Regions from separate parts of the Streptomyces sp. NBC_00554 genome, predicted to be linked through region 1. Evidence: riboswitches for the same ligand, from Rfam matches in the RefSeq annotation. Region 1 holds a riboswitch; the other holds the start of a gene.

Region 1 (14,800 bases):
GCGTCCGGGGGGACCCCCAGGAAGGTCCATGCTTCAAACACCGAGCGGCGGTGCCGACACCGGTACCGCCGCCGTGGACAGTGGGCTGATGAGCATCGGCACGGTGCTCAACGTACTGCGCGACGAGTTCCCCGAAGTCACGATCTCCAAGATCAGGTTTCTGGAGTCGGAGGGGCTCATCGAGCCGCAGCGGACCCCCTCGGGGTATCGCAAGTTCAGCGCCAACGACGTCGAGCGCCTCGGCCATGTGCTGAGGATGCAGCGGGACCACTATCTGCCCCTGAAGGTCATCCGTGAGTACCTGGACGCCCTGGAGCGTGGTGAGCCGGTCCGGCTGCCGTCCGTGGGGCGTCAGCGCGATTCCGGCGAGGGGGAGCTGTTCGGCGGGCCCGAAGCGCCCACGGCCGCCCGGGTGGGCCGTGCCGAGCTGCTGGCCGCCGCCGAGATCGGTGATCAGGAACTCGAGGAGTGGGAGTCGTACGGGCTCATCGCGCCGCTGTCGGACGGGGCGTACGACGCCGAGGCGGTGACCGTCGCCGCGCTCGTCGTCGAGCTGGGGCGGTTCGGGATCGAGCCGCGCCATCTGCGTGCGATGAAGGCCGCGGCCGAGCGTGACGCCGGGCTGGTCGACCAGGTGGTGGCCCCGCTGCGGCGGCACCGCAATCCGCAGACAAGGGCGCACGCCGAGGCGCGTACGAAGGAGCTGGCGGGGCTCACGGTGAAGCTGCACGCCGCGCTAGTGCAGACCGCGCTCGGCGTGCGTCTGCCCTGACTCCGGGCGCTCGGCGGGCGTCGGATCGCCCACCTGTTCCGTGCCCGACTACCCAAACGTCCCGGGCACGGCCTAGGGTTGCTGTGTGAACGAGCTCGATGTCGTAGGTGTCCGGGTCGAAATGCCCTCCAACCAACCGATCGTGCTTCTGCGTGAAGTGGGAGGCGATCGCTACCTCCCCATCTGGATCGGACCGGGGGAGGCGACCGCGATCGCCTTCGCCCAGCAGGGCATGGCCCCGGCGCGCCCGTTGACCCACGACCTGTTCAAGGACGTGCTGGAAGCCGTCGGCCAGGAGCTCACCGAAGTGCGCATCACGGACCTGCGTGAGGGCGTGTTCTACGCCGAGTTGGTGTTCGCCAGCGGGGTCGAGGTGAGTGCCCGGCCCTCTGACGCCATAGCGCTGGCCCTGCGTACCGGGACGCCGATCTACGGCAGTGACGGCGTGCTCGACGACGCCGGTATCGCGATCCCGGACGAGCAGGAGGACGAAGTGGAGAAGTTCCGCGAGTTCCTCGACCAGATCTCGCCCGAGGACTTCGGCACCAACAGCCAGTGATGGCGCGGCGCCTCGGAGGGCTCCGAGCGGCAATTGCCAGCGGCCAGTGTGGTGTGCCGCGGCCCGCTCAGAGAGCATTCGGCTAGCCTTTCCCCGCGGTGGGGTGCGGGAAACCACTCCTAGGGTGATTATCACTCGGCGTGCCGAGTGTGGCGATCGTTGACGCACCCCTGGTGACTGCCTACCGTCGAGAAGGCAGGTCAAGGACGGAGGTCGGCGTGAGAAGCAGCGGCGACGGTACGGCTGGGGGTGCCCCCGGACGCGGTCTGGGGGAGAGCGGCCCGTACCCGCTTCATGGCAGCGCGGCGGCCGATCACAGTCCGCGGCGGCCGACGGCAGTGCCGGGTGAGGGAGGAGCGGTTTCCGAGGAGATCGGCTACCGCGGTCCCACGGCGTGCGCTGCCGCGGGCATCACCTATCGGCAACTGGATTACTGGGCGAGGACCGGGCTGGTCGAGCCGAGCGTGCGGCCCGCTTACGGGTCGGGGACGCAGCGGCTGTACAGCTTCCGGGACGTGGTCGTCCTGAAGATCGTCAAGCGGTTCCTGGACACCGGGGTGTCGCTGCAGAACATCCGCACCACGGTCCAGCACCTCAGGGAGCGCGGCTTCCGGGATCTGGAGCGGATGACGCTGATGAGCGACGGGGCCACGGTCTACGAGTGCACGTCCCCGGACGAGGTCCACGCGCTGCTCCAGGGCGGCCAGGGGGTCTTCGGGATCGCCGTGGGCGTGGTGTGGCGGGACGTCGAGAGCGCGCTCTCGCAGCTGCACGGCGAGCGCGTGGACACCGGCGAGACGCTCCTCGGGAACAACCCCGCGGACGAGCTGGCGAGACGGCGCAATCGCGCGGTCTGACGAGCGGAACCGAACGGAACCGAGCGGAACCGACTGATGGTGCCCCGGCTTGCCGGGGCATTGTCAGTGGCGTAGGGCAGCATCGGAGATGTGAGAACCGCGCCCACGATCCTGCATCTCGACATGGATGCCTTCTTCGCCTCGGCGGAGCAGGCGGCCAAGCCGAGCCTGCGCGGGAAAGCGGTCGTCGTGGGCGGGCTCGGACCGCGTGGAGTCGTCGCCACCTGCTCGTACGAGGCACGGGTCTTCGGGGTGCACTCGGCGATGCCCATGGCCCAGGCGCGCCGGCTCGCACCGAACGCCGCGTATCTCGTGCCGCGCTTCGGGATCTACCGGGAGGTCAGCGAGCAGGTGATGCGGCTACTGAGGGCTCTGTCGCCGCTGGTGGAGCCGCTGAGCCTGGATGAGGCGTTCGTCGATCTGGAGGCCGAGGGAGCGGCCTGGGACGAGGCATCGGCACGACTGACCGGGGCGAAGCTGCGTGCGGACATCCGGGCCGTCACGGGGCTCACGGGGTCGGTGGGGCTCGCCGCGTCCAAGATGCTCGCGAAGATCGCCTCGGAGCAGGCCAAGCCCGACGGTCTGGTGCTGATAGAGCCGGGGACCGAGCGCGCCTTGCTGGGGCCCATGTCGGTGCGGACGCTGCCGGGTGTGGGGCCCGCGACCGGGGACCATCTGCGGCGGGCCGGGATCACCACCGTCGAGGAGCTTGCCGAGGCGGGCGAGGACGAGCTCGTACGGCTGGTGGGGAAGGCGCACGGGCACTCGTTGTACGCGATGGCGCTGGCCCACGACGACCGGCCCGTGGTGGCCGAGCGGGAGACCAAGTCGGTGTCCGTCGAGGACACGTACGACGTGGACATCCATGACCGGGTGCGGGTCGGACTGGAGGTGCAGCGGCTCGCCGACCGGTGTGTGCAGCGGTTGCGGGGAGCCGGGCTGTCAGGGCGGACCATCGTGCTCAAGGTGCGGAAGTACGACTTCTCGACGCTGACGCGGTCCGAGACGCTGCGGGGGCCCACGGACGACCCCGCGGTGGTGCGGGAGGCGGCCGCGCGGCTCCTGGAGGTGGTGGACACGACCGGTGGGGTACGGCTGCTCGGGGTGGGCGTCTCCGGGCTGGCCGACTACACGCAGGAGGACCTGTTCGCGCAGGCCCAGGCCGCCGCGGGAGAGCTTGCGGCTCAGGAGCATGCCGAGGAGGAGTCGCCGGAGGACGGCGCTGTCGAGCCGGTGCCGCCCGCCGAGCGGCGGTGGCCCGCGGGGCACGATGTGCGGCATGCCGAGTTCGGGCACGGGTGGGTGCAGGGGAGCGGGCTCGGGAGGGTGACCGTTCGGTTCGAGACTCCGTACTCCGAGCCCGGGCGGGTACGTACGTTCCGGACCGACGATCCGGAGCTGGAGCCGGCGGATCCGTTGCCGTTGGTGGTCGATACCGTCGGCCGCCGCCATGACGGCTGAGCCCGGTTGGGCGCTGCGGGCTGTCAGTGGCTGGTCGCGCAGTTCCCCGCGCCCCTAAAGGGGCGCGTCACCCGGGCCCGAGTTGGTCTGTCAGGCCTCGTCCGTGCCCGCAAGGCGGCCGAAGTCGCGGTCCGGTGGAGGCGGAGGGGAGGCCACGTCGAGTCCGTAGTGGTGGTAGAGCTGGAGTTCCTGTTCGGGGGAGAGGTGGCGGCCGACGCCGAAGTCGGGGGCGTCCTTGATCAGTGCCCGTTCGAAGGGGATGCGCAGAGTGCCTTCGATGAGTTCGCTGGGCTCCAGGGGTACGAAGGCATCCCTGCTGAACAGGCCCGTTCGTATGGCCGCCCACTCCGGGACCCCGGTCGCGTCGTCGAGGTAGACCTCGTCGATCGTGCCGATCTTGGCGCCGTTGCGGTCGAATGCCTTGCGGCCGATCAGGTTGCGCGGATCGATGTCGGTCTGCACGGTGCCCTCCATTTGGTCGCAACTCATCCGTAAGCACTACAAAAGAGCAGATTCAGGAAGGTGGCCACTCGAAGGCCCGGGCGTTGCCCTCGCTGGTACGCTGGCAAGCGGCTGCTGACCCCGCGCGGGAGAGTCCTCCAGACACCATCGGAGGACGCCGAAGGAGCAAATCCTCCCCGGAATCTCTCAGGCCCACGTACCGCACGGACGAGGTCACTCTGGAAAGCAGAGCGGGTGCCGATGATGGCTCCCGCTCTCACCGACGGTGAAAGTCGGGTCGCAGTGGGCGGGCGGTCCGGTGAAGCTCTCAGGTTGAGATGACAGAGGGGGAGGCCGTCGGGGTACCCGTGCCGGGGTGCCCCTCGAAGGTCGCGTCTGACCAGGAGGCCTCCGCCATGACCGCCCCTCGCATTCCGCTCTCCGAGCTCGAACAGGGAATCCCCTTCGAGCAGCGCCATATCGGGCCCGACACCGAGGCACGGGCCAAGATGCTCGCGCAGGTCGGATACGGCTCGCTCGACGAGCTCACGGCCACCGCGGTACCGGACGTGATCAAGAACGCCGAGGCGCTGGAGCTGCCGGGCGCGCGTACCGAGGCCGAGGTACTGGCCGAACTGCGTTCCCTCGCGGACCGCAACCAGGTGCTCGACTCGATGATCGGGCTCGGCTACTACGGGACCTTCACTCCGCCGGTGATCCTGCGGAACGTCATGGAGAGCCCGGCCTGGTACACGGCGTACACGCCTTACCAGCCGGAGATCTCGCAGGGCCGGCTCGAGGCGCTGCTGAACTTCCAGACCGTCGTCGCCGAGCTGACCGGCCTGCCGACCTCCGGTGCCTCGCTGCTCGACGAGAGCACCGCGGCCGCCGAGGCGATGGCGCTGTCCCGGCGCATGGGCAAGAACAAGAAGGGTCTCTTCCTGGTCGACGCGGACGCGCTGCCGCAGACCGTCGCCGTCATCCAGACCCGCGCGGAGCCGACCGGTGTCGAGGTCGTCGTCGCCGACCTGAGCGAGGGCATTCCCGCCGAGATCGCCGGGCGTGAGATCAACGGCGTGCTGATCCAGTACCCGGGCGCCTCCGGTGCCGTACGCGACATCAAGCCGCTGATCGAGCAGGCGCACGAGCTGGGTGCGGTCGTCACCGTCGCCGCCGATCTGCTCGCCCTGACCCTCCTGACCTCGCCGGGCGAGCTGGACGCGGACATCGCGGTCGGTACGACGCAGCGGTTCGGGGTGCCGATGGCCTTCGGCGGGCCGCACGCCGGGTACATGGCGGTGCGCGAGAAGTTCGCGCGCAGCCTTCCGGGGCGGCTCGTGGGTGTGTCCGTCGACGCGGACGGGCACAAGGCGTACCGCCTCGCCCTGCAGACGCGGGAGCAGCACATCCGCCGTGAGAAGGCGACGAGCAACATCTGTACGGCTCAGGTGCTGCTCGCCGTGATGGCCGGTATGTATGCCGTCTACCACGGTCCCGAGGGGCTGAAGACGATCGCTCGGCGTACGCACCGGTACGCGACGATCCTCGCCGAGGGTCTGAAGGCCGGCGGAGTAGAGGTCGTACACGGCGCCTACTTCGACACGCTGACCGTACGCGTCCAGGGCCGGGCCGCCGAGATCGTGGCGGGCGCGCGTGACCGGGGGGTCAACCTGCACCTCGTCGACGCCGACCGGGTGTCGATCTCCTGCGACGAGACCACCACGCGCAGGCAACTGGCCGCCGTGTGGGCCGCGTTCGGTGTCGAGGGTGATGTCGAGGCGCTGGACTCGACCGCCGAGGACACTCTTCCGGCAGCGCTGCTGCGCTCCGACGAGTACCTCGCGCACCCGGTGTTCCACCAGTACCGCTCCGAGACGGCGATGCTGCGCTACCTGCGCAAGCTGTCCGACCGTGACTACGCGCTCGACCGCGGCATGATCCCGCTGGGCTCCTGCACGATGAAGCTCAACGCGACGACGGAGATGGAGCCGGTCACCTGGCCCGAGTTCGGACAGCTGCACCCCTTCGCGCCCGCCGAGCAGGCGCAGGGCTACCTCACGCTCATCCGTGAGCTGGAGGAGCAACTCGCCGAGGTCACCGGGTACGACAAGGTGTCGCTGCAGCCCAACGCCGGGTCGCAGGGTGAGCTGGCCGGCCTGCTCGCCGTACGCGGATACCACCGCGCGAACGGTGACGAGCAGCGCACCGTGTGTCTGATCCCGTCCTCCGCGCACGGCACGAACGCGGCGAGCGCCGTGATGGCCGGCATGAAGGTCGTCGTCGTGAAGACGGCGGACGACGGCGAGATCGACGTCGAGGATCTGCGCGCCAAGATCGAGCAGCACCGCGACGAGCTGTCCGTGCTGATGATCACGTACCCCTCGACGCATGGCGTCTTCGAGGAGCACGTCGCCGACATCTGTGCGCAGGTCCACGAGGCGGGTGGCCAGGTGTACGTGGACGGTGCCAACCTCAACGCCCTGGTGGGGCTTGCCAAGCCGGGGCACTTCGGCGGCGACGTCTCGCACCTCAACCTGCACAAGACGTTCTGCATCCCGCACGGCGGCGGCGGTCCGGGCGTCGGGCCGGTCGGTGTGCGCGCGCACCTGGCGCCGTACCTGCCGAACCACCCGTTGCAGCCGGCGGCCGGTCCCGAGACGGGTGTCGGTCCGATCTCGGCCGCTCCGTGGGGCTCCGCCGGGATTCTGCCGATCTCGTGGGCGTACGTCCGGCTCATGGGAGGCGAGGGGCTGAAGCGCGCCACGCAGGTGGCCGTGCTTTCCGCGAACTACATCGCCAAGCGCCTCGAGCCGCATTTCCCGGTGCTCTACACCGGTCCCGGCGGGCTCGTCGCGCACGAGTGCATCATCGACCTGCGGCCGCTGACCAAGGCGACCGGCGTGAGTGTCGACGACATCGCCAAGCGGCTGATCGACTACGGGTTCCACGCGCCGACGATGTCGTTCCCGGTGGCCGGCACGCTGATGATCGAGCCGACCGAGTCCGAGGACCTGGTGGAACTCGACCGGTTCTGCGAGGCGATGATCGCCATCCGCGGGGAGATCGAGAAGGTCGGCTCGGGCGAGTGGGCGGCGGACGGCAATCCGCTGCGCAACGCTCCGCACACCGCTGCCTCGCTCGGCGGGGAGTGGGAGCACGCCTACAGCCGTGAGGAGGCCGTCTTCCCGGCCGGTGTCTCGGTCGCGGACAAGTACTGGCCGCCGGTGCGCCGCATCGACCAGGCGTACGGCGACCGGAACCTGGTCTGCTCCTGCCCGCCGCTGGATGCCTACGAGGACTGATCAGCGTTCAGGACTTGGACGCTTACGGGGAGTAACCACCCTCGGATACGCGTCGGGGCCGGTTCGGAGAGTGCGTCTCCGGGCCGGCCCCTCTTATGTCTGGGCGGCCTTGCGGGCGCCACCCGGTCGTGCGGTTCAGGCCGCCGTCATCACGTGCTCGCTGCCCTTCGGGCGGTGCGGGGCGATGATCTGGCCGTCAGGCAGGAGCTCACCGGTGTCCTCGAAGAGCAGAACGCCGTTGCACAGGAGGCTCCATCCCTGCTCAGGGTGGTGCGCCGCGAGGCGGGCGGACTCCCGGTCGGCGGATTCGGCTGGCGGACACGGCGGCTTGTGCTGGCACATGGATGGGATCTTTCGCTGGGTTGAGATGTGAGTGTTGGCTGTGGTGTCTGTCCCGCGGCTCGATGTGGTCATGGCCGCCCCCCGTTGATGTGTTGTATGGAACCCAGTGTTGCCCCACGGGCGTCAATCCGCAGGGATTTCGCGGCAGCACTTCTCACAGGTTGATGACGCATCACCCGTGCGGACGGTTCATTCCAACTGCGTTGTCTCTTCGGGTGGTTCGCGGTGGCCGAATGGGGCTAGTCAGGTCGGGCGCAGGGCGCGATTTCCCTCGTACGAGCGCATTGGGGCCCGAACGAGCGAAGTGCCCCGCGCCGGCAGAGCGGCGGCGGGGCACGGACGCTGGTGCGGGTAGCTGTGCTACGCGGGTGAGCTGAGCAGCGGGGCGGGAGTGAGCCGGTGGGTGAGGACCGGCAGCAGTTCGGCGACGCGGTGCGGGCGGTGTGCGGCGATGCCGGGCGGGGCGGGCGCCAGCGGGACCAGGATGTCGGTGGCGGCAGGGTGGCCGGTGGCGCCGTCCGCGGTGACGTCGCCGTGCAGCCAGAGCGTGAGCATGTACAGCTCGGGCACGGACAGCAGGCGGGCCTGGTACGACTGCTTCATGCTCTCGGCCTGGCGCAGCGCGCGTTCGGTGGCGGTGATGTACGGGCCCTCGAAGAAGCGGGAGAAGGCCCAGCCGTCTGGGGTCAGCATGGTGTCGGCCGCGGCGACGGCGCGGTCGCCGCAGCGGATCAGGAAGCGCCACCCGGCGAGCCGGGTGGCGGACCCTCCCGCGGGGGCGATCCGGTCCAGGACGTGCACGGGAAGCGGGAGTTCGGGTGTGACGGGTCCCTGTGCCATGCGTAGGGACGGAGTACGCGCCTCGCGGACGGCGGTGGGGGAACCGAGTGCCGTGAGGACGGAGCGCAGGGCGGGCGCGGGAGCCGGGGGTACGTGCAGCGGCATGGTGGGTCGCCTCTCATTCGACAGGCACGGTGGCGCGAGGGCGTGGGCGGACGGCGCTGTCAGCTCTCGGGGTCAAAGGGGCGAGGGATCTGGATCTGCCGACACATGTGTCGCCTGCCTGTGTCACCTGGACGGCAGGACCCTGGGACCGCGAGCGCCAACTCTCTGCCTCGTTCGCGGAGTTTATACGAGACGTGTTCTCACGGTGTTTCGTCTAGCCGCCTCGAATATGAAGAGCAAGGCACTATTCGGTCGGCGAAACGAGAGGTTTATGCTGGTTCTGTGCGGAAGCGCCGCGATGACCTCGGAATGCTTCGCCGGAGCGGTCGGCCGATTCTCGTCGGCGTTTTTCACGAGATCGTTCCCGAGTGAAACTGCGCACTGCTCCATGCCTGGTGAATGTGCCTGGGGGCACTCGGTTCAGAGTAGCGGGCGGCAGGTGTCCGCAGGACGTTATCGATCGTGTTGCCTGGGCATCATCCCCCGTGACCAGGGACGCCAGGGGCCGGGGTATCGGCCTGCCCATCCGAGGAGGGACGCTTCGATGGGAGAGAAGGTCGTGGGAGGGCCGTTCGCCCTGTCCGATCGCCAGCACTACCGCGGCAAGCTCCGGCAGTGTCTGACGGGGCTGGCGCGGCTGCTGGAGGAGGAGCGGTTCGACCGCCCGAAGAATCTCATGGGCCTGGAGATCGAGCTGAATCTCGCAGGGACCGACGGAACCCCGAGAATGATGAATGCGCAAGTACTTGAAAGGATTGCGAGCCGCGATTTCCAAACAGAACTCGCCATGTTCAACCTGGAAATCAACATAGCCCCACACCGATTGGGCGGGCGGGTATTCGACAGGCTCGCCGAGGAGCTGCGGACCTCCCTCGCGTACGCCCATCGGAAAGCGAAGGAAGTCGACGCCGGAATCGTGATGATCGGGATTCTGCCGACGCTCGAACAGAGCGATCTGGTCTCCTCGAACCTGTCGGACGTCGATCGCTACACCTTGCTCAACGACCAGATAGTCGCAGCCCGCGGCGAGGATTTCGCGCTCGACATCGACGGTGTGGAGCGACTCACTTGTACGTCGAAGTCCATCGCGCCCGAAGCCGCCTGCACCTCCGTGCAGTTGCACCTCCAGGTCACCCCGGGTCGGTTCGCCGACGTGTGGAACGCCGCGCAGGCGGTCGCCGCGGCCCAGGTCGCGGTGGGCGCCAACTCGCCCTTCCTCTTCGGCCACGAGCTGTGGAGCGAATCCCGGCCCCCGCTGTTCCAGCAGTCCACCGACACCAGGCCGCCCGAGTTGCAGGCGCAGGGGGTACGGCCGCGCACCTGGTTCGGGGAACAGTGGATCTCGTCCGCGTACGACCTCTTCGAGGAGAACCTGCGCTTCTTCCCGCCCCTCCTGCCCATCTGCGACGAGGAGGACCCGCTGGGTGTCCTCGACGCCGGAGGCATTCCCAAGCTCGCCGAACTCGTGCTGCACAACGGCACGGTGTACCGCTGGAACCGGCCCGTGTACGGGGTCGCCGACGGGGTCCCCCATCTGCGTGTCGAGAACCGGGTGCTGCCCGCAGGGCCCACCGTCACCGACGTCATCGCCAACGCGGCCTTCTACTACGGGCTCGTCCGCGCGCTCGCGGAAGAGGCGCGGCCCGTGTGGGCGCGGTTGCCTTTCGCGTCCGCCGCCGCCAACTTCGACGCCGCGTGCCGCCATGGCATCGACGCGCGCCTTGAGTGGCCCAGGCGTGGCCGGTACGGCGGGACGCACGAGGTGGAGGCCGTGGCGCTCGTGCGGGACGAGCTGCTGCCGCTCGCCGCGGCGGGGCTTGACGCGTGGGGGGTCGAGCCCGCCGACCGGGACCTCTATCTCGGCGTGATCGAGGAGCGGTGCCGGCTGCGCGTCAATGGGGCGAGCTGGCAGGCGGCGACCTTCCACCGGGCGCTGGAGAAGGGGCTCGGGCGGGATGACGCGCTGGCCGCGACCACACGGCGCTACGGCGAGTTGATGCATCTCGGGGAGCCCGTGCACACCTGGCCGGTGGGGCTGCCGGAGCCGGTTTCCTTGAGGTGAGAGGCGAGAGGTGAGACGTGGGGGGTGAGGCGGGCGTGAGAGGTGGGCGTCAGCCTTGGCTGCCCGCCTCCACGATCGCCTTCAGGATCACCGAGTGGATCTGCGACGGGTCGTTGACCTGGTGGCCGGAACCGCCGGTCGCCTTGGCGATCTCCTCGACCTCCTCCTGGTCGGCGTCCGGGCCCACCGCGATCGCGATCAGCAGCACCGGGCGCTCCGGGGTGGTGAGTTCCTGCAACTTGGCGACCAGGGCCGAGCGCGAAATGCTTCCCGGGTCCTGGTTGACGCCGTCGGTCAGCAGTACCAGCGCGTTGAACTTCTCCTTCTTGTAGGAGGACGTGGCCGCCTGGTACGCGGCCAGCGTGGTGTCGTACAGACCCGTCGAGCCGCCCGGGACGGGCTCCAGGGCGCTGAAGGCGGCCGACAGCTTGTCCCGCTGGGTGCCCTCGCCCTTGGTGTCGCCGAGCCGCTCGGTCGGCACCACGACTTGGTAGTCGCGGTCGCCGTCGAGACGGGTGGAGAACTTCCACAGGCCGATCTCGTCCTCCGGGGTGAAGGTGGCGAGGGCCTGCAGCAGGGACGCCTTGGTGACGTCCATACGGGTCTGGTCGGTGCCCGGCACCGGCTCGGTCATGGAGGCGGAGGCGTCGACGACCGTGGTGATACGGGCGCTCTGCACCGTGATCGTCCACATGCCGAGGGCCTCCTGGAGCGCCTTCGCCGAGGCCGGTTCGGCCGCTACGCGTGCGTACGGCTGCGGGGCGCGTCCGCCCGCCTCGGTGACCAGTGCGGCCGAGGGGTTCTCGTCGTCCGTGCGGAAGCCGTGCTTCTCCAGGATCTTCTGGGGCTCCTTCTCGCCAAGCAGGGCCATGAACCGCAGGGCCGCGCGGCTCTCGTCGGTGCTCAGCCGTACCTCGTCGACCAGCGTGAACGGGTAGTCGAGCAGCGGCGTTCCGTCCTTGGGGTAGAAGAGGTCGAGCCCGTCGGCGTTGTCGGCCGAGGAGTTGTACGCGAACGCCGCCTGCTCGGAGAGGATCAGCGCCTGGTTCCGCTTCGGGTTGCCCTGCTCGGTGCCCGAGGAGTCGCGCGGGAGGGTGTCCAGGACCTGGCTGTCGTTGTCGGAAGTGCGCTGCGAGAGCGCCTGGGCCATGGCGGCCGCCTGGGTGTCGCCGCCCTCGGTCCCTGCCGCCGCGCTGCTCAGCTGCGTCAGCGCGAGCAGACCGGTCGCACTGCGCGCCGGGTCGGCGGCGCCGAGCTTCAGGCGGTCGCTCGTCATCGCGGCACCGGCCAACTCGGTCCAGGTGTACGTCTTGTCCGGCCACCCCAGCGACTTGGCGGCCGTCGGGATCATGGCGACGCCGACCGGCGACGACGCGACGTTGCCGACGTCGCTCACCTGGGTCGCGTCGCTGTCCCCGGTGACGCGCTGCACCCACAGATTCGAGTCGGGCACCCACGCCTGGACGTCGGACTTCTTGCCCGTCAGCAGGGCGTCGGCGACCTTGTACGACTCGCGAGCGGTCACGCTGACGTCGAGGCAGTGGCCGTCGGAGGTGATGTCGCGCTCACGGGCATACTCCGCCGTGGCCGTGAGAGCGGGTGCCAGGTCCGGCGATGCGGCGATCTTGACGCGCACCGCGTCGTCCCGGCAGGAGGAGCCGAAGGAGAGCAGGCCACTGCGGACCGCGACCGCAGTGCCTGCCGCGACCGTGAGTACGAGCGCCGTCGCGATGGCCACAGTGCGACGGCGCGCGCGTGGTCGGGGGTCGGCGGTGCCCGCCCCGTACTCGTCGGGCAAGCTGTGTCGTCCCATGAGGGTGGTGCCTCCCTGTTGAGCCCTGAGCCGTGAAACGGTCACAAGGCAGACAAAAGGGGGAGGTACGCCCCGTACGGCGCCCGTCCCCCAACGGCCAGTCGCGCACGATCTTCGTAACTTCTTTCGAGACCCTAGCGGGGCGAAGATGGGGATGAGGCGGGATTACTCAACTGGAGGCGGGAGTGCAGGTGGAGGCGGGGTCGGTGGCCGATTCCTTTCGGGAGAAGGGGCTGACACGACGGATTTTCCGGGATGAGACGCTGCTCGTCCTGGGGCTCTCGCTCGGCGCGAGCGGGGTTTCCGCGCTGATCAGCTTTATCGGGTCGGTCACCAAACCAGGAGGGCTCGCGAATCAGGCGGCCACCATGAACGCCTCGGCCGCGCCCGGGCGTCCCTGGCTGGATCTGGCCTGGCAGCTCTTCGGAATCGCGTCGGCGCTGGTGCCCGTCGCGCTGGTCGCGCACTTCCTGCTGAGGGAGGGCGAGGGGCTGCGCGTGATCGGCTTCGACCGCACGCGCCCCTGGCCGGACCTCGGGCGCGGGGCCGTGATCGCGGCGGTGATCGGCAGCACGGGCATCGCCTTCTATCTGGCGGCCCGGGGGTTCGGCGCCAACCTCACGGTGGTGCCCGAGGCGTTGCCCGACGTGTGGTGGAAATTCCCCGTGCTGATCATGTCCGCGATCCAGAACGCGGTCCTCGAAGAGGTGATCGTCGTCGGGTATCTGCTGCGCCGCCTTGGCCAGTTGGGCTGGACGCCGGTCACCGCGCTGGTGGCGAGCTCGGTGCTGCGCGGCTCCTACCACCTCTACCAGGGCATCGGCGGGTTCGTCGGCAACATGGCGATGGGCGTGGTCTTCGTCTACCTGTACCGGCGTTGGGGGCGAGTCGGGCCGTTGGTGGTGGCGCACTCGCTGCTCGACATCGGGGCATTCGTGGGGTACGCGCTGCTGGCGGGGAAGGTGGGGTGGCTGCCGACGGCGTGAGGCGGTCCTGAAGCGCGTACGGAACTTGAAGGGGCGTACGGCATTCTCGTACGCCCCTTCGGTGCTGTCACGCGAGCAGTTCGCCCTCGATGACCGTGACCGCGCGGCCGGTGAGGAGCGTGCGGTCGCCGCGCAGCCGGGTGCGGACGAGACCGGAGCGTGCGGAGGCCTGCAGGCCGGTGAGGTCCGGGCGGCCCAGGCGCTCGGACCAGTAGGGCGCGAGGGCTGTGTGGGCGCTGCCCGTGACCGGGTCCTCGTCGATGCCGAGGTTCGGGAAGAAGCAGCGGGACACGAAGTCGTAGCCCTGGGAGGGGTCTTCGGCGCGGGCGGTCGCGATGATGCCGCGCTCGGAGTATCGCGGGAGAGCCTTGTGGTCGGGGGTGAGGCCGCGGACCGTCTTCTCGTCGGCGACCTCGATCAGCAGGTCGCCGATGTTCGGGCCGGTGTCGAAGACCGAGAGCGGCTGGGTACCGAGGGCCTCGGCGACCTTGTCCGGGATCTCGACCGGGGTGAGCGGCGCGGTGGGGAAGTCCAGCGTGATGGAACCGTCCTCGTGGGGGGTGGCGATGAGGACGCCGCTGAGCGTGGCGAACCGTACGGGTCCCTCGTGGGCGCCCGTGGTGTGCAGCACGTGGGCGGTCGCCAGCGTCGCGTGCCCGCACATCGCGACCTCGGCGACGGGGGTGAACCAGCGCAGCGCCCAGTCGGCCTCGCCGCCCTTGGGCAGGCGGTGGGCGAACGCCGTCTCGGCGTGGTTGACCTCCAGCGCCACGTTCTGGAGCCAGGCGTCGTCCGGGAAGGACGACGCCGACGCCGACGGGGACGGGTCGAGGAGGAGGACCCCGGCCGGGTTGCCGGTGAAGGGGCGGTCGGTGAAGGCGTCGACGATTCGAATGCGCATGGGAGCGACGCTAACCGTCCCGCGAATCCGCCGGCCAAGGCCAATTCCGTTGTACTGGACCGGTTCTGGGCGGGAGGGGCTCTGGCCGGGCCCGCACCGTGAGGTCAGCGCATGCTGTCGGGGTTCGTGACGCGCGGCAGTGCCTGCTCGGTCCAGATCGTCTTGCCCGGGGCCGTGTAGCGGGTTCCCCACGTCTGTGCGACCTGCGCGGTGATGAAGAGGCCGCGTCCGCCCTCGTCGACCATGCCCGCGTGGCGCAGGTGTGGTGCGGCCGTGCCCGCGTCCCGTACCTCGCAGGTCAGGGTGCGGTCGTGGATCAGGCGGAGCTCAAGTGGCGGGCTGCCGTACTTGACCGCGTT
Region 2 (14,800 bases), 5.6 Mb from region 1:
GAGCCGATGGTGTGCCGCGGGTTCAGCGAACCGTACGGGTCCTGGAAGATCATCTGGATGTCCCGGCGCAGCGGGCGCATCTTCCCCGCGCCGAGCCGGGTGATGTCCTGGCCCTCGAACTCGATGGTGCCGCCGGTCGGGTCCTGGAGGCGGGTGATGACCCGGCCCATGGTCGACTTGCCGCAGCCGGACTCGCCGACCACGCCCAGCGTCTCGCCCTTGCGCACCTCGAAGTCGATGCCGTCGACCGCCTTGACGGCCGCGACCTGGCGCTGGAGGACGCCCTTCCGGATGGGGAAGTGCTTCTTCAGCCCCTGGACCCTGAGCAGCACCTCGCGGTCGTCGGGGGCCGTTGCCTGCTGCGGGATCACCGCCGCTTCGGTGGCGTCGCTCTTCTTCGTCTCACTCACAGCTTCGGCGCAATCTCTTCGGTCCAGATCCGCGTACGGTCCTCCTGCGAGAGATGGCAGGCGGAGTAGTGCCCGCTGCCGACCAGTTGCAGTTCGGGGCGCACGGTACGGGTGACATCGCCCTTGGGGAGATCCGCGTACGGGCAGCGCGGGTGGAAGGCGCAGCCCGAGGGGACGTTGATGAGGCTCGGCGGCTGGCCCTTGACGGGGATGAGCCGCTCGGACGTCTCCCGGTCGATGCGCGGCATCGAGCCCAGCAGGCCCCAGGTGTAGGGGTGCTGCGGCCGCTCGAAGATCGTGTCGACCGGACCGCGCTCCGCGCACCGGCCGCCGTACATCACCAGGACGTCGTCGGCGATCTCGGCGACCACACCCAGGTCGTGGGTGATGAGGACGACGGCGGAGCCGAACTCCTTCTGCAGATCGCGGATGAGGTCGAGGATCTGCGCCTGGACGGTCACGTCCAGGGCGGTCGTCGGCTCGTCCGCGATGAGCAGTTCGGGGTTGTTGACGAGCGCCATGGCGATCATCGCGCGCTGGCGCATACCGCCGGAGAACTCGTGCGGGTAGCTGTCGACGCGCTTGCCGGGTTCGGGGATGCCGACCCGGTCGAGCATCTCGATGGCCCGCCTGCGTGCGGTCTTCTTGTCGACCTTGTGGTGGACGCGGTACGCCTCCACGATCTGGTTACCGATCGTGTAGTACGGGTGCATCGCCGAGAGCGGGTCCTGGAAGATCATCGCCATCTCGCGGCCGCGGAGCTTGCGCACCTCGTCCGGGTCGGCGCTCACCAGTTCCTGGCCGTCGAGCCAGATCTCGCCGGACATCCGGACGTGCTTGCCGCCCGCGCCCAGCCGGTGCAGGCCCATGATCGCCAGCGAGGTGACGGACTTCCCGGATCCCGACTCGCCCACGATGGAGAGGGTCTTGCCCTTCTCCAGCGAGAAGCTGAGCCCGTCGACGGACTTGACCACGCCGTCGTCGGTCGGGAAGTGCACCTTGAGGTCGCGTACTTCGAGGAAGGCGCTCGGTGCGTCCGAGCGCGCGGTGACGGGTTCGCCTACCGCGGCGCCGGTCTTGGACAGTTCGGTCACGAGAGCCTCACCCGAGGGTCGGCGGCCGCGTAGAGCAGGTCCACCAGAAGATTTGCGATCACGACGAAGAGGGCGGCGACCAGGGTGACACCGAGGATCTTGGGCAGGTCGTTGTCGGTGATGCCCTGTACCGCGTACTGGCCGATGCCGGGCAGCGAGAACACGTACTCGGTGATCACGGCTCCGCCGAGCAGCAGACCGAGGTCCATGCCGAAGATGGTGATGATCGGCGTCAGCGCGGCCCGCAGCCCGTGCCGCACCACGACCTTGCTCTCACGCAGGCCCTTGGCGCGGGCCGTACGGATGTAGTCCTCGTTCATCGTCTCCAGCATGCCCGAGCGGGTGAGCCGCGCGTAGATGGCGGAGTAGAGGAGTGCGAGCGAGCACCACGCGGGGAAGAGGGTGTTGGCCCACTCCGCGGGATTCTCGGTGAACGGGACGTACGTCTGGCCGAAGATCGGCCACTGGAAGGTGAAGAGCAGCAGCGCCAGGTTGCCCGTGAAGAACATGGGCAGCGAGACACCGGCGAGGGCGATGCCCATGAAGGTGCGGTCGAGGAACGAGCGCGGCTTGAGCGCGGAGACCACACCGGCCGTGACACCGGACACCAGCCAGAGCACGGCGGCACCGGCGGCGAGCGAGGCCGTCACCGGAATGCGGGAGGTCAGCTCCGGCCAGACCGCCTGGTGGGTCTTGAAGGAGTAGCCGAAGCAGGGCGCGTCGCAGTGCGCCGTGGTGGGGCCGAGGTCATAGGTGGATCCGACCACGATCCCCTTGATGAAGTGCCAGAACTGGAGATAGAGGGGCTGGTCCAGTCCGAGGTTTTGCTTGACCGCGGCGATGTCGGCCGCCGTCGGGCTCTTCCCGATGTACTGCTGGGCCAGCGAGTCGGCGGTCTGACCGGCGAACCGCGGCAGTACGAAGAAGATGGCGAAGGTGACCGCGGTGACGACCAGCAGCAGGATCACTGCCGCGGCCATCCGGCGGAGGATGTACGAGATCACGGGGATCGGCGCTGGTGCCCGCGGGCCGCGAAGCCCGCGGGCACCAATGCCTTCACCTGCCTTCCGGGGCTACTTCTTGGTCGTACCGATGTTGAGGTAGTCGTACTGACCGCTGAAGGCCGCCGTGGACACCAGGTTGGTGAAGCCGGCCGGGCGGTACAGCAGGACCTTGAAGTAGGTCAGCGGAACGAGGGCCGCCTCTTCCATGGTCTTCTTGTCGACCTCGGTGTACATGGCGTCACGCGTCGCCTTGTCCTCCGTGCCGATCGCCTTCTCCAGCGTGGTGTTGACGTCGGCGTTGTCGAACTGCGACAGGTTGGTGTTGCCGGACGCGCCGATCGCGTCACCGTGCAGGATCTGCTGCAGGAAGCCGTAGCCGGACGGCCAGTCGGAACCCCACTGCATCATCATCAGACCGATGTTGTTCTTCTTGTCGAACTCGGGGACACCCGCGTTGTCGGTGAAGTACTTGCCCGACGGGTACTGCTTCAGGCTGGCGTTGATCCCGGCGGCCTTCAGCGAGTTGATGATCGCGGTGGCCGCGTCGATCTCCGCCGGGCGGTCGCTGCGCGCGGAGATGTTCGTGGTGATCGACGTCTTGCCGCAGGCCGTCAGCTGCTCCTTGGCCTTGGCCACGTCGCCCTTGTTGCCGGCGGAGGCGTAGATGTCCGACTTCTCGTAGCCCGGGATGTCCGGCGGGAGGACGGTGGTGGCGATGTCACCGCGGATCGGGCCGCCCTCGGCGGTCTGCACCGAGACCTTGTCGATCGCGTACTCGACGGCCTTGCGGCAGGCGACGTTGTCGAACGGCGCGAGCTTGGTGTTGATCGCCATGTAGACGAGACGGCCACCGTAGGTGTTGTCGGTGTTGGCCTTCAGGTCGGCGGAGTTGACGACCTTCGCCTGCGTCGCGGCCTGGACACCCGTACCGCCCAGGTCTATGGCGTTACCGGCCAAGACGTCCTGGTCGATCGTCTCGGCGTTGACCTTCAGCTTGACGACGATCTTGTCCGGGTACTGCTTGCGCAGCGGGTCGGTCGACGCGTCCCAGTTCTCGTTGCGGACGAGGACGGCCTGCTTGCCATCCTCGTAGCTCTCGAACTTGTACGAGCCCGAGGACACGATGTTCTTGACGTAGTCGACGCCGGTGTCCTTGGCCTGCGGGACCGGAGCCGTCTGCGGCGTGGCGACCAGGTAGTCGAACTCCTGGAAGGCGCGGTTGAGCTTGAAGACGACCGTGGTGTCGTCCGGCGTCTCGATCGACGACAGACCCTCGGCGCTCTTGTCCTTGTAGGGACCCTTGTACTTGTCGCCGCCCTCGAGGAACTGCTGGAAGTAGTTCGGGCCGAGGGAGAGCACGTCACGCGCGAAGTTGGAGCGCTCCACGGCGTACTTCACGTCCTTCGACGTGATCGCCGTGCCGTCCTGGTACTTCAGGCCCGAACGCAGCTTGTACGTCCAGGTCTTGCCGCCGTCGCTCGGTACACCCGCGCTCGCGGCGAGGTCCGGGACCAGCTCGTTGCCCTTGTCGCCCGCAGCGGGCTTGAAGGTCATCAGCGGGCGGGCGTACAGCCGGCTGAAGTTGTACATGTACGCGTAGTACGTGTTGCCCGGGTCGAAGGAGTCCGGGACGTCGGAGTACTCGTAAGTGACCGTCCCGCCCTTCTGGGTGGAGGCGTTGACGACGTCCTTGGTCGCCGCGTTGGCGCCGGCCGACTTCGTTCCGTCATTGTTCTCGTTGTCATCGGCTTTGCTGCAACCCGCAAGTAGCAGGCTCACAGAGCCGATGGCCGCAACCGCGGCCAGCGCTGACCTTCGCATGATGGTCTGCTTCCTCCATTGTTGGAAACTTGATGGACTCTCGGCGCGGCCCATGTCAGCGGCTGCGCGGGTCGAGAGCGTCGCGGAGACCGTCGCCGAGCAGGTTGAACGCCAGCACGGTGACGAAGATCGCGAGGCCGGGCACGATCAGGAACTGCGGATCGACCTGGTAGTAGGTGACCGCCTCACTGATCATCCCGCCCCAGGACGCCTGCGGGGGCTGGATACCGACGCCCAGGAAGCTCAGGCTGGCCTCGAACAGGATGTTGGTCGGGATGAGCAGCGTCGAGTAGACGATGATCGGGCCGACCAGGTTGGGGAGCAGCTCCCGGAAGAGGATGTACGGCCCCTTCGCGCCCATCCCCCGGGAGGCGTCGACGAACTCGCGCTCCCGCAGGGCCAGGGTCTGGCCTCGGACGATGCGTCCCAGGTAGGGCCAGTTGAAGAAGCCGATGATGAAGATCAGCACGCTGATGTGGAGCGGCAGCCCTTCCAGGCCGAACGCGCCGCCCTGCAGCGTGGCGGAGATGGCGATCGCGAAGAGCAGGAGGGGAAAGGCGAGGAAGGTGTCCATCAGGCGGCTGATGATCGTGTCGACCCGCCCGCCGTAGTACCCGGCGACCACACCCAGGACCGTGCCGATCACGTTCGAGAGGATCGTCGCCCCGAACGCGACGACCAGCGAGACCCAGGAGCCTTCGAGGATGCGGGTCGCGATGTCGCGCCCGAACTTCGGCTCCACACCGAGCGGGTGCGCCCAGCTCATCCCGCCGAAGTCGCCCAGGGGCAGCGAGGTGTTGGGATCGATCAGATCCTGGTTGAAGGCGTTCGGGTCGAGGCCGAGCACCGCCTGGATAGGGCGCGAGAGCGCCGCCAGCAGGATGAGCAGCACCACGATGACACCGCCGGCGACCGCCACCTTGTCGCGCTTGAAGCGCGTCCAGGCGATCTGCCCCAGGGAACGGCCCTCGATCTGCCCCTTGTCGACTCCGGCCAGCACAGCTTCCGGCTGTGCTTCCGTTTCCGACCCGGTGGTCTCGATCGGTGCGGTCACAATGACCCGACCCCTCTGACCGGTGGTGACCGGCCTACGCCTGCCGCTGTCTGCGGCTTGGTTCACTTGCATGCCGGGAGCGGCCGCAGATGATGCGGCCTGGAATCCCGGGCTGATCCGACGACTTGCACTCGCTCACAGGATCGATGACCCCATGTCTGACACGGGAGTCTTCATGGCCGCCACGATCACGTGCCAGGTCTGATGGAGAAAGTATGCGCAACCGTGATGCGGTTAAGGGGATTCCGTTATCCGAACAGCGGGTAACGCCCGGCGGACAGGGGGCAGTTGGGGTGGAAGCGGCCATGCAGGGCCCTTTCGGCCAGTGTCAGCCTCAAAGGGGACATGCAGCCCTTACATCTCCTGATACGCAGGTCAGACGCGACGTTGCGACGGACAGAATCAGGGCGCGGCGGGGCGGAGACCAGGTCGTGATGATGGTGTGGAGATCAGTATGACCGGGACTGCGGGTAGCCGTAGCCACCCGCCACCGGGGCCTGCGCCTGTGCCGGGGCCGCGTGCGCCTCACGGTCGTAGAAGGGCCGCGCGTTCGACCGCAGCCACATCGCCACCGGGTCGTACTCGTCGGACATCGCGACGGTCGAGACGGGCAGCCCGTCCGGCACGGCGCCGATGGACTGCTGCATCATCGCCCGCACCGAGTCGACGGCGGGCGGCGAGGTGTCGTACACATCGAGGCCGATGGCCAGATAGGGCGCCCCGAGCGCGGGCTGCACCCAGGCGCGGCGCAGCGAGCGCACGGCGGACGTGCGGTGCGCGTTCTGCGTGAGCAGGGCGTAGAACTGCGGGATCTCGATGCCCGGTTCGGAGAGCCTGAGCGGACCCGCGGGCTGGCGCTCCAGGCCCGTGGCGATACGCCGCAGGTCGAGCCAGGGGATGCCGACGCCGCCGCCGGGAGCGTGCGGGTTCAGCCAGAGGCCGAACTGGTCGGGGTACAGGGTGCGGGCCACGTCGAGGCCGTCGACGACTTCGTAACTGCGGTTCCAGCCACTGGCCGAGAGCTCCTGGGCGGAGGTGACACAGGGCGCGTACCCGAAGCCGTCCACCTCCATGTTCCCGTACTGCGCGTCCGGGGAGCCGGACTGGCCGTGCCAGAGCAGCATCCAGACCTGGCCTGCCGACGGGGCCGCGAGCGCGCGCAGGAGCGCCTCGTAGGCGTCGTAACGCCCGGGCGTCACCTGGCGCAGCATGTGCTCGACCTGCCCAGCCGCGGCTGTGCCAGCGCTCACCTTTACAGCCCCTTCGTGTACAACACCTCGACCGACGTTATGAAACCAGCTTAAGCGGCGACCCTGACAGCGACGTGGACGCTCCGCTGGGAAAGCCGTGTGAGAGCTCGGGACTTGCTGTCGTTCTGTGGCCGCGGGCCCGTTGTGGTTGCTCGCGCCGTTCCCCGCGCCCCTGTCGGGGCGCCTTCAGTGGCCGTGTTGGTAGAAGGGCCGCACCCTCTGGCGCAGCCAGTCGCAGACCGGGTCCTGGGCCACGTCCAGGAGGACCAGGTTCACCGGCCACGGGGCCGGGACCCGGCCGAGCGCGCGGCCCAGGGCGTCCAGGGGGAGGGTGCGGGCCTCGCCCTCCCAGAGGGAGAGTTCGACGCCGATGAACATCACGGGGGCGCCGCCCTCGATGCTGGCCAGGCAGCGACGGGCGGTCAGCACGACGCCGGTCCCGGCGAACTCGGCGGAGGCCGCGGACAGGAAGTCCACCGGGTCGTCCTGCCAGTCGGGCTCGAAGAGCCGCACCCGGCCGCCGCTCGCGGATCCGTCGAGAGGCGTACGCCCGGCACGGCACAGCTCGGCGACCGCGGGGGGCGGCAGCGGTACGCCGACCACACCGTCCGGGTTCACCGCGATGCCGATCTGCGGGGGCAGCCCGCGGGCGAACTCGACGGCGGGCGCGATCGTGTACGACATGTGCCCGCCGGTGACCTGGCGGAACTGCTCCTCGGAGCTGAAGACAGGGACGTACGCCTGACCGGCGATCTCCAGCGTGGGCAGGTCGAGCGGACCGCTGTTCGGGCCGCCGCCGTTCGGCAGCGGGACCCAGACGAAGCTGCGGCCGAGGACCTCGACGATGCGGGCACCCGAGGAGGGGCCCGCGGGCACGCCGAGGGACGCGGCGAGCACCTCCTCCAGTTCGTTGCCCGGCCATCCGCCGTGCGGATGGGGGTACGCCTGCGTCGGGAGGCCAGGGAATTCGGGGAAGGCTGGGAAGTCCATCTGTCTACCGCCTGCTGTGAACCACTGTTCCGGTGTTCCGGTGTTCCGGCTGGCAAGGTTAGTGCGCTTGTACGGCATCCCGGCCGCTCTCGCCGCCCCCGGCCGCGCTCGATCGCGCTCGGCCACTCTCGGCCGCTCTCAGCCTCCGAAGTCGATCCGGCGCAGTACGTCGGCCGCGTCCCGGTCGATGAGCACCGCCGAGCCGCAGCCCTCCGGCAGGTCCCCCTTCTCGACGGAGCGCAGCAGCCGGGTGACCGCGCCGCGGTGGCGCGAGAACGCGTACCGCGAGACGCCGCGGCCGCGCTCGCGCTGGCCGTCGAGGGCCGTGCCCGGTGTGACGTCGAGCAGCAGCAGGTGCAGGGTGCCGCCCCGGCGGCGCGCCTCGCGGGCGAGCCAGCGGCGCACCCAGGCCTGGGTGCCGCAGTCGTGTACGACCACTCCGGCGCCGGAGCGCAGTGCGCGGTGCAGCCCCGTGTAGTGCGCGAGGCGGACGAGCGGGCGGTAGACCGCGTACGGAAGCCAGCGGGACACGTGTCCGTCCCAGCGGTCGCGGGTGTCCTGCGAGTCGATGCGCGGGCCCGAGACCGCGCGGCGCATCAGGGTCGACTTGCCGCTGCCGGGGAGTCCGGTGACCACGACGACGTCGGAGGTGCCGAAGTGCAGACCGTGCGGGCTGTGTCCCGCGCGGTCCCTGAGGTCGCGGACGACCGCCGTCGGGAACGGGTCGCACGCCTCCCGGGCCGGAGCGCCGGGCTGCTTGGGCAGCGCGAGGCCTGCGGTCGTCGCGTACGCCGTGGTCCTGTTCACCGTGATCGTCCTCCCCATGGGTCTGGAGTCCCATCCCCGCCGAGTGTAAAGAGAAGGTAATGCGCGGTGCTTCCTGTTTCCGTAATCGGTCTGCCACAAGGCGGTTACAGATGCGGACTGCCAGTATCGGACGGCGCGTGCAATGATGTGCCCGCCAACTGCATACCGGCCGCTTGAATCCGCGCGGGAGAGTCCCAGGTCATGTCACGTGACCCTGGGCGCCGAAGGAGCAAGTCCCTCCCTTGAATCTCTCAGGCCCCGTACCGCGCGGGCGAGGCACATCTGAAAAGCGGGCCGCTGACCAGTGGCTCCACCCAAGGTGCAAATCATGACCACCGTTTCGCGGGGTCGTGATGAACCTCTCAGGTTCCGATGACAGATGGGGAGGAACGACCTCGCCGTCATGCCTTGGGAGCCCCACCGATGAGCAGCAACGCACCCCGTCACACCGCGCTCGATGCCCTGCATCGCTCGCTCGGCGCGACGATGACCGACTTCGCGGGCTGGGACATGCCCCTTCGTTACGGCTCCGAACGCGACGAGCATCTCGCCGTCCGTACGAAGGCCGGCCTCTTCGACCTCTCCCACATGGGCGAGATCACGGTCACCGGGCCCCAGGCCGCCGCGCTCCTCAACTACGCGCTGGTCGGCAACATCGCCTCGGTGGGCGTCGGCCGCGCCCGCTACACCATGATCTGCCGGACGGACGGCGGCATCCTCGACGACCTGATCGTCTACCGGCTGGCCGAGACCGAATACATGGTCGTCGCCAACGCCTCCAACGCCCAGGTGGTGCTGGACGCGCTCGTGGAGCGAGCGGCGGACTTCGACGCCGTCGTGCGCGACGACCGTGACGCGTACGCGCTGATCGCCGTACAGGGTCCCGAGTCGCCCGGCATCCTCAAGTCCCTCACCGACGCCGACCTCGACGGCCTGAAGTACTACGCCGGTCTGCCCGGCACGGTCGCGGGCGTCCCGGCTCTCATCGCCCGCACCGGCTACACCGGTGAGGACGGCTTCGAGCTCTTCGTCTCCCCCGGCGACGCCGAGAAGGTGTGGCAGGCGCTGACCGAGGCGGGCGCCCCGGCCGGGCTCATCCCGTGTGGTCTGTCCTGCCGGGACACCCTGCGCCTGGAGGCGGGCATGCCGCTGTACGGGCATGAACTGAGCACCTCGCTCACCCCCTTCGACGCCGGCCTCGGCCGGGTCGTGAAGTTCGAGAAGGAGGGCGACTTCGTGGGGCGCGAGGCGCTCTCCGAGGCCGCCGAGCGTGCGCTCGAGAACCCCCCGCGGGTGCTCGTCGGCCTGATCGCCGAGGGCCGTCGCGTGCCGCGCGCCGGCTACTCCGTGGTCGCCGAAGGCAAGGTGGTCGGCGAGGTCACGTCGGGCGCCCCGTCCCCGACGCTGGGCAAGCCGATCGCGATGGCGTACGTCGACGCCGCGCACTCCGCTCCGGGCAGCGCCGGAGTCGGTGTGGACATCCGGGGCAGCCACGAGCCGTACGAGGTCGTGGCGCTGCCGTTCTACAAGCGCCAGAAGTGAGACTGACCCGAAAGCCGGGCTTCGGGCTCCACGGTCACCAGTCGTGACACCGGGCACATCCGCCCTGCTCATCACCCCTCCCCCCGTCATCAGCACTCCCCCGCGTACAGGAGAATTCAGGCCATGAGCAACCCCCAGCAGCTGCGCTACAGCAAGGAGCACGAGTGGCTGTCGGTCGCCGAGGACGGCGTCTCGACGGTCGGCATCACCGAGTTCGCGGCCAACGCGCTCGGCGATGTCGTCTACGCCCAGCTTCCGGAGGTCGGTGCCACGGTCACCGCGGGTGAGTCCTGCGGTGAGCTGGAGTCGACCAAGTCGGTGAGCGACCTGTACGCGCCGGTCACCGGCGAGGTCGTGGAGTTCAACCAGGACGTGGTGGACGACCCGGCCCTGGTGAACTCGGCCCCCTTCGAGGGCGGCTGGCTGTTCAAGGTGCGCATCGCGGACGAGCCGGACGACCTGCTCTCCGCCGACGAGTACACCGCTTTCACCGCCGGCTGAGGAGTCGTAGCCCCTATGTCTGAATCCAAGTCGCTTCTCAACACACCCCTGCACGAGCTCGACCCGGACGTCGCCGCCGCCGTCGACGCCGAACTGCACCGCCAGCAGTCCACCCTCGAGATGATCGCCTCGGAGAACTTCGCTCCGGTCGCCGTCATGGAGGCCCAGGGCTCGGTCCTGACCAACAAGTACGCCGAGGGCTACCCCGGCCGCCGCTACTACGGCGGCTGTGAGCACGTCGACGTCGTCGAGCAGATCGCCATCGACCGCGTGAAGGCGCTCTTCGGTGCCGAGCACGCCAACGTGCAGCCCCACTCGGGTGCCCAGGCCAACGCGGCCGCGATGTTCGCGCTGATCAAGCCCGGCGACACGATCATGGGTCTGAACCTCGCGCACGGCGGGCACCTGACCCACGGCATGAAGATCAACTTCTCCGGCAAGCTCTACAACGTGGTCGCGTACCACGTGGACGACGCCACCGGCCAGGTCGACATGGCCGAGGTCGAGAAGCTCGCCAAGGAGTCGAAGCCGAAGCTGATCGTGGCCGGCTGGTCGGCGTACCCGCGTCAGCTGGACTTCGCCGAGTTCCGCCGGATCGCGGACGAGGTCGGCGCGTACCTGATGGTCGACATGGCGCACTTCGCCGGTCTGGTGGCGGCGGGCCTGCACCCGAACCCCGTACCGCACGCCCATGTCGTCACGACCACCACCCACAAGACGCTGGGCGGTCCGCGCGGTGGCGTGATCCTGTCCACGGCCGAGCTCGCCAAGAAGATCAACTCGGCGGTCTTCCCGGGTCAGCAGGGCGGTCCGCTGGAGCATGTGATCGCCGCCAAGGCCGTCTCCTTCAAGGTCGCCGCGACGGACGACTTCAAGGAGCGCCAGCAGCGGACCCTCGACGGTGCGCGGATCCTGGCGGAGCGCCTTGTCCAGGACGACGTGACCCAGGTCGGCGTCTCGGTGCTCTCCGGCGGTACGGACGTGCACCTCGTCCTGGTCGACCTGCGCAACTCCGAGCTGGACGGGCAGCAGGCCGAGGACCGCCTCCACGGGGTCGGCATCACGGTCAACCGCAACGCCATTCCGAACGACCCGCGCCCGCCGATGGTGACCTCGGGTCTCCGCATCGGTACGCCGGCCCTGGCGACCCGCGGCTTCACGACCGAGGACTTCACCGAGGTCGCGGACATCATCGCGGAGACGCTGAAGCCGTCGTACGACGCGGACTCGCTGAAGGCCCGGGTGTCCGCTCTGGCCGACAAGCACCCGCTGTACCCCGGCCTGAAGTAGTTCGTACGCTTCGCGCGCTTTCTGCGTTTCCTCATTGGATTCGCACGGAACGTACGATTCTTCGGGGCGCCGCGCACACTGGAACTCAGCCGTGTGCGGCGCCCGCCCCATGCACCACCCCTGTTTTGCCTGTTTTGAGGAGTTCCCCGTGGCCATCTCGGTCTTCGACCTGTTCTCGATCGGCATCGGCCCGTCCAGCTCCCACACGGTCGGCCCGATGCGCGCGGCACGCATGTTCGCCCGGCGGCTGCGCAATGAGGAGCTGCTGGAGTCGGTGGCGTCGATACGCGCCGAGCTGTACGGCTCGCTGGGCGCGACCGGGCACGGGCACGGCACCCCCAAGGCGGTGCTGCTCGGCCTCGAGGGCGCCTCGCCGCGGACGGTGGATGTGGAAGGGGCCGACGCCCGGGTCGAGGAGATCAAGTCGGCGGGCCGCATCAAGCTGCTCGGCGAGCACGAGATCGACTTCTCCTTCTCCGACGACCTGATCCTGCACCGCCGCAAGACGCTGCCGTACCACGCGAACGGCATGACGGTCTTCGCGTACGACTCCTCCGGCGAGCTGGTCCTCGAGAAGACGTACTACTCGGTCGGCGGCGGCTTCGTGGTCGACGACGACGCGGTGGGCGAGGACCGCATCAAGCTGGACGACACGGTCCTCAAGTACCCCTTCCGTACGGGCGACGAGCTGCTGCGGCTGACCCGCGAGACGGGCCTGTCGATCTCCGCGCTGATGCTGGAGAACGAACGCGCCTGGCGGACGGAAGAGGAGATCCGCGAGGGCCTCCTCGCGATCTGGCGCGTCATGCAGGCATGCACGTCGCGCGGCATGTCCCGCGAGGGCATCCTGCCCGGCGGCCTCAAGGTCCGCCGCCGCGCCGCCATGTCCGCGCGCCAACTCCGCGCCGAGGGCGACCCGTTGGCCCACGCGATGGAGTGGATCACTCTGTACGCGATGGCGGTGAACGAGGAGAACGCGGCCGGCGGCCGGGTGGTCACCGCCCCGACGAACGGCGCCGCCGGCATCATCCCGGCCGTCCTGCACTACTACATCAACTTCGTGCCGGGCGCCGACGAGGACGGGGTCGTACGCTTCCTGCTCGCCGCGGGCGCCATCGGCATGCTCTTCAAGGAGAACGCCTCCATCTCCGGCGCCGAGGTCGGCTGCCAGGGCGAGGTCGGCTCGGCCTGCTCGATGGCCGCCGGCGCCTTCGCCGAGGTCCTCGGCGGCAGCCCCGAACAGGTCGAGAACGCCGCCGAGATCGGCATGGAACACAACCTCGGCCTCACCTGCGACCCGGTCGGCGGCCTCGTCCAGATCCCCTGCATCGAGCGCAACGGCATGGCTGCCGTGAAGGCCGTCACGGCCGCGAAGATGGCCATGCGCGGCGACGGCTCCCACAAGGTCTCCCTCGACAAGGTCATCAAGACCATGAAGGAGACGGGCGCGGACATGAGCGTCAAGTACAAGGAGACTGCGCGGGGCGGGCTGGCGGTCAACATCATCGAGTGCTGAGGGCGCGGGCCCGGCCTCTGGTTTCCTCTGTTTCGCGGTCCGGTGCGGAGTAGACGCAACGTCAAGTCTCTGTGGACCCATGGGGAACGACATCCCCAGCAGCCCCTTCTATGGTGATCAGGCAGTTCCAGCGGAACCACGCTGACCGGTGGGCCGCCTGGATGGACTCGACGACGCACTGGGGGGATGCGTCTTCCCATGCTCATGGTTCGCTCGCGACGCCGTGCCCCGGCACGGCCGCGCTCGTAGCGCCATTCCATTTCACCGAAGGACGTCCGGCGCGCACTTTTTGACGCGCGCTCTTCTTCGTTCCTCGGTCGGCGCTGCTCGAATCGTTCTCCCCCGCTGACATCCGGATCCGTCAAGAGGTAGGGACACGCATGCGATTACGTACGAGGAACAACAAGGGCCCCGGGCGCAGGAGATCCCGAAGAGCGACCGCGGCCACCGTACTTCTGACTCTCGGTCTCGCCGCGCTCGGCGGCGCTCCCGCTCAGGCGGAGGAGCAGCCCGCGGCGAAGCAACTCGTGTACCAGGGGCACCGGTTCACGGTACCGAGCTCCTGGCAGGTCGTGGACCTCGCCGAGAATCCGACGGCCTGCGTGCGGTTCGACCGGCACGCGGTGTACCTCGGGCAGCCGGCCGCCGACCAGGACTGCCCCAGCCACGCGGTGGGACGCACCGAGGCCCTGCTGGTCGAGCCCGCGGCCAACCCGGCGGACCGGCGGGGCACCTTGGCCAGGCCCGAGGAGCGCGAGTACCGCGCCAAGTCGGCCGACGTGAGCATCACCGCCACGTACGACACGAACCCGACGCTCGTCCGCTCCATCCTGACCGGCGCCGACATCCCGACGGCGGCGCCCCGCGTCCAGGAGCCGCAGGAGTCCCCGGGGCTCCTCGCGGCGGCGGCCACCGCGGCCGCCCTGCCCGCGACCGCAACCAACTACACCGGCAAGGGCTTCGACACCTGTGCCGCTCCCTCGTCCGGGGCCATGAGCAGCTGGCAGGCGAGTTCGCCGTACAGCGCGGTCGGCATCTACATCGGCGGCTCGCAGCGTGCCTGCAGTCAGCCGAACCTGACGGCGAGCTGGGTGCAGCAACAGGCCGACGACGGCTGGCGGTTCGTGCCGATCTACGTCGGCACGCAGGCCTCCGGCATCACCTCGCCCGCGAGTCAGGGCATCAGCGCCGCGAACGACGCCATCAGCAACGCGACCGCGCTCGGATTCGGGCCCGGGTCAACGCTGTACTACGACATGGAGGCGTACTCCTCGTCGTACACCTCCAGGGTGCTGTCCTTCGAGTCGGCCTGGACCGAGCAGCTCCACGCCCGGGGTTACCACTCCGGGATCTACAGCAGCAGCAGTTCCGGCATCAAGGACCTGGTCGACAACTACAGCGGCTACACAATGCCGGACGTCATCTTCGACGCACTGTGGAACGGGGTCGCGGACACCGCCGATCCGGTCGTGCCCAGCTCCCGCTGGAGCAACCACCAGCGGATCCACCAGTACTCGGGCG

What was found. A riboswitch is a leader RNA that binds a small molecule or an ion and turns the genes downstream of it on or off. The one in region 1 is predicted to bind glycine.
Region 2: it holds a riboswitch for glycine, as region 1 does, so the genes downstream of both, gcvT (glycine cleavage system aminomethyltransferase GcvT) here and gcvP (aminomethyl-transferring glycine dehydrogenase) in region 1, are expected to answer to the same signal.

What each region holds. Positions count from the first base shown of each region.
Region 1 covers NZ_CP107799.1:8,582,345-8,597,144, forward strand. The annotation lists gene OG266_RS37890 (MerR family transcriptional regulator) at 29-772, shown strand; gene OG266_RS37895 (bifunctional nuclease family protein) at 858-1,331, shown strand; gene OG266_RS37900 (MerR family transcriptional regulator) at 1,550-2,188, shown strand; gene OG266_RS37905 (DNA polymerase IV) at 2,279-3,649, shown strand; gene OG266_RS37910 (PRC-barrel domain-containing protein) at 3,740-4,111, opposite strand; glycine riboswitch at 4,227-4,323, shown strand; gene gcvP (aminomethyl-transferring glycine dehydrogenase) at 4,507-7,392, shown strand; gene OG266_RS37920 (DUF5999 family protein) at 7,528-7,734, opposite strand; gene OG266_RS37925 (hypothetical protein) at 8,095-8,679, opposite strand; gene OG266_RS37930 (glutamate-cysteine ligase family protein) at 9,224-10,741, shown strand; gene OG266_RS37935 (substrate-binding and VWA domain-containing protein) at 10,791-12,554, opposite strand; gene OG266_RS37940 (CPBP family intramembrane glutamic endopeptidase) at 12,740-13,540, shown strand; gene OG266_RS37945 (PhzF family phenazine biosynthesis protein) at 13,608-14,441, opposite strand; gene OG266_RS37950 (SpoIIE family protein phosphatase) at 14,546-14,800, opposite strand, start outside.
Region 2 covers NZ_CP107799.1:2,999,672-3,014,471, forward strand. The annotation lists gene OG266_RS12955 (ABC transporter ATP-binding protein) at 1-410, opposite strand, end outside; gene OG266_RS12960 (ABC transporter ATP-binding protein) at 407-1,504, opposite strand; gene OG266_RS12965 (ABC transporter permease) at 1,501-2,508, opposite strand; gene OG266_RS12970 (ABC transporter substrate-binding protein) at 2,578-4,329, opposite strand; gene OG266_RS12975 (ABC transporter permease) at 4,385-5,383, opposite strand; gene OG266_RS12980 (enhanced serine sensitivity protein SseB C-terminal domain-containing protein) at 5,833-6,633, opposite strand; gene OG266_RS12985 (enhanced serine sensitivity protein SseB) at 6,820-7,623, opposite strand; gene OG266_RS12990 (AAA family ATPase) at 7,762-8,436, opposite strand; glycine riboswitch at 8,605-8,706, shown strand; gene gcvT (glycine cleavage system aminomethyltransferase GcvT) at 8,854-9,972, shown strand; gene gcvH (glycine cleavage system protein GcvH) at 10,096-10,473, shown strand; gene glyA (serine hydroxymethyltransferase) at 10,489-11,763, shown strand; gene OG266_RS13010 (L-serine ammonia-lyase) at 11,912-13,279, shown strand; gene OG266_RS13015 (DUF1906 domain-containing protein) at 13,660-14,800, shown strand, end outside.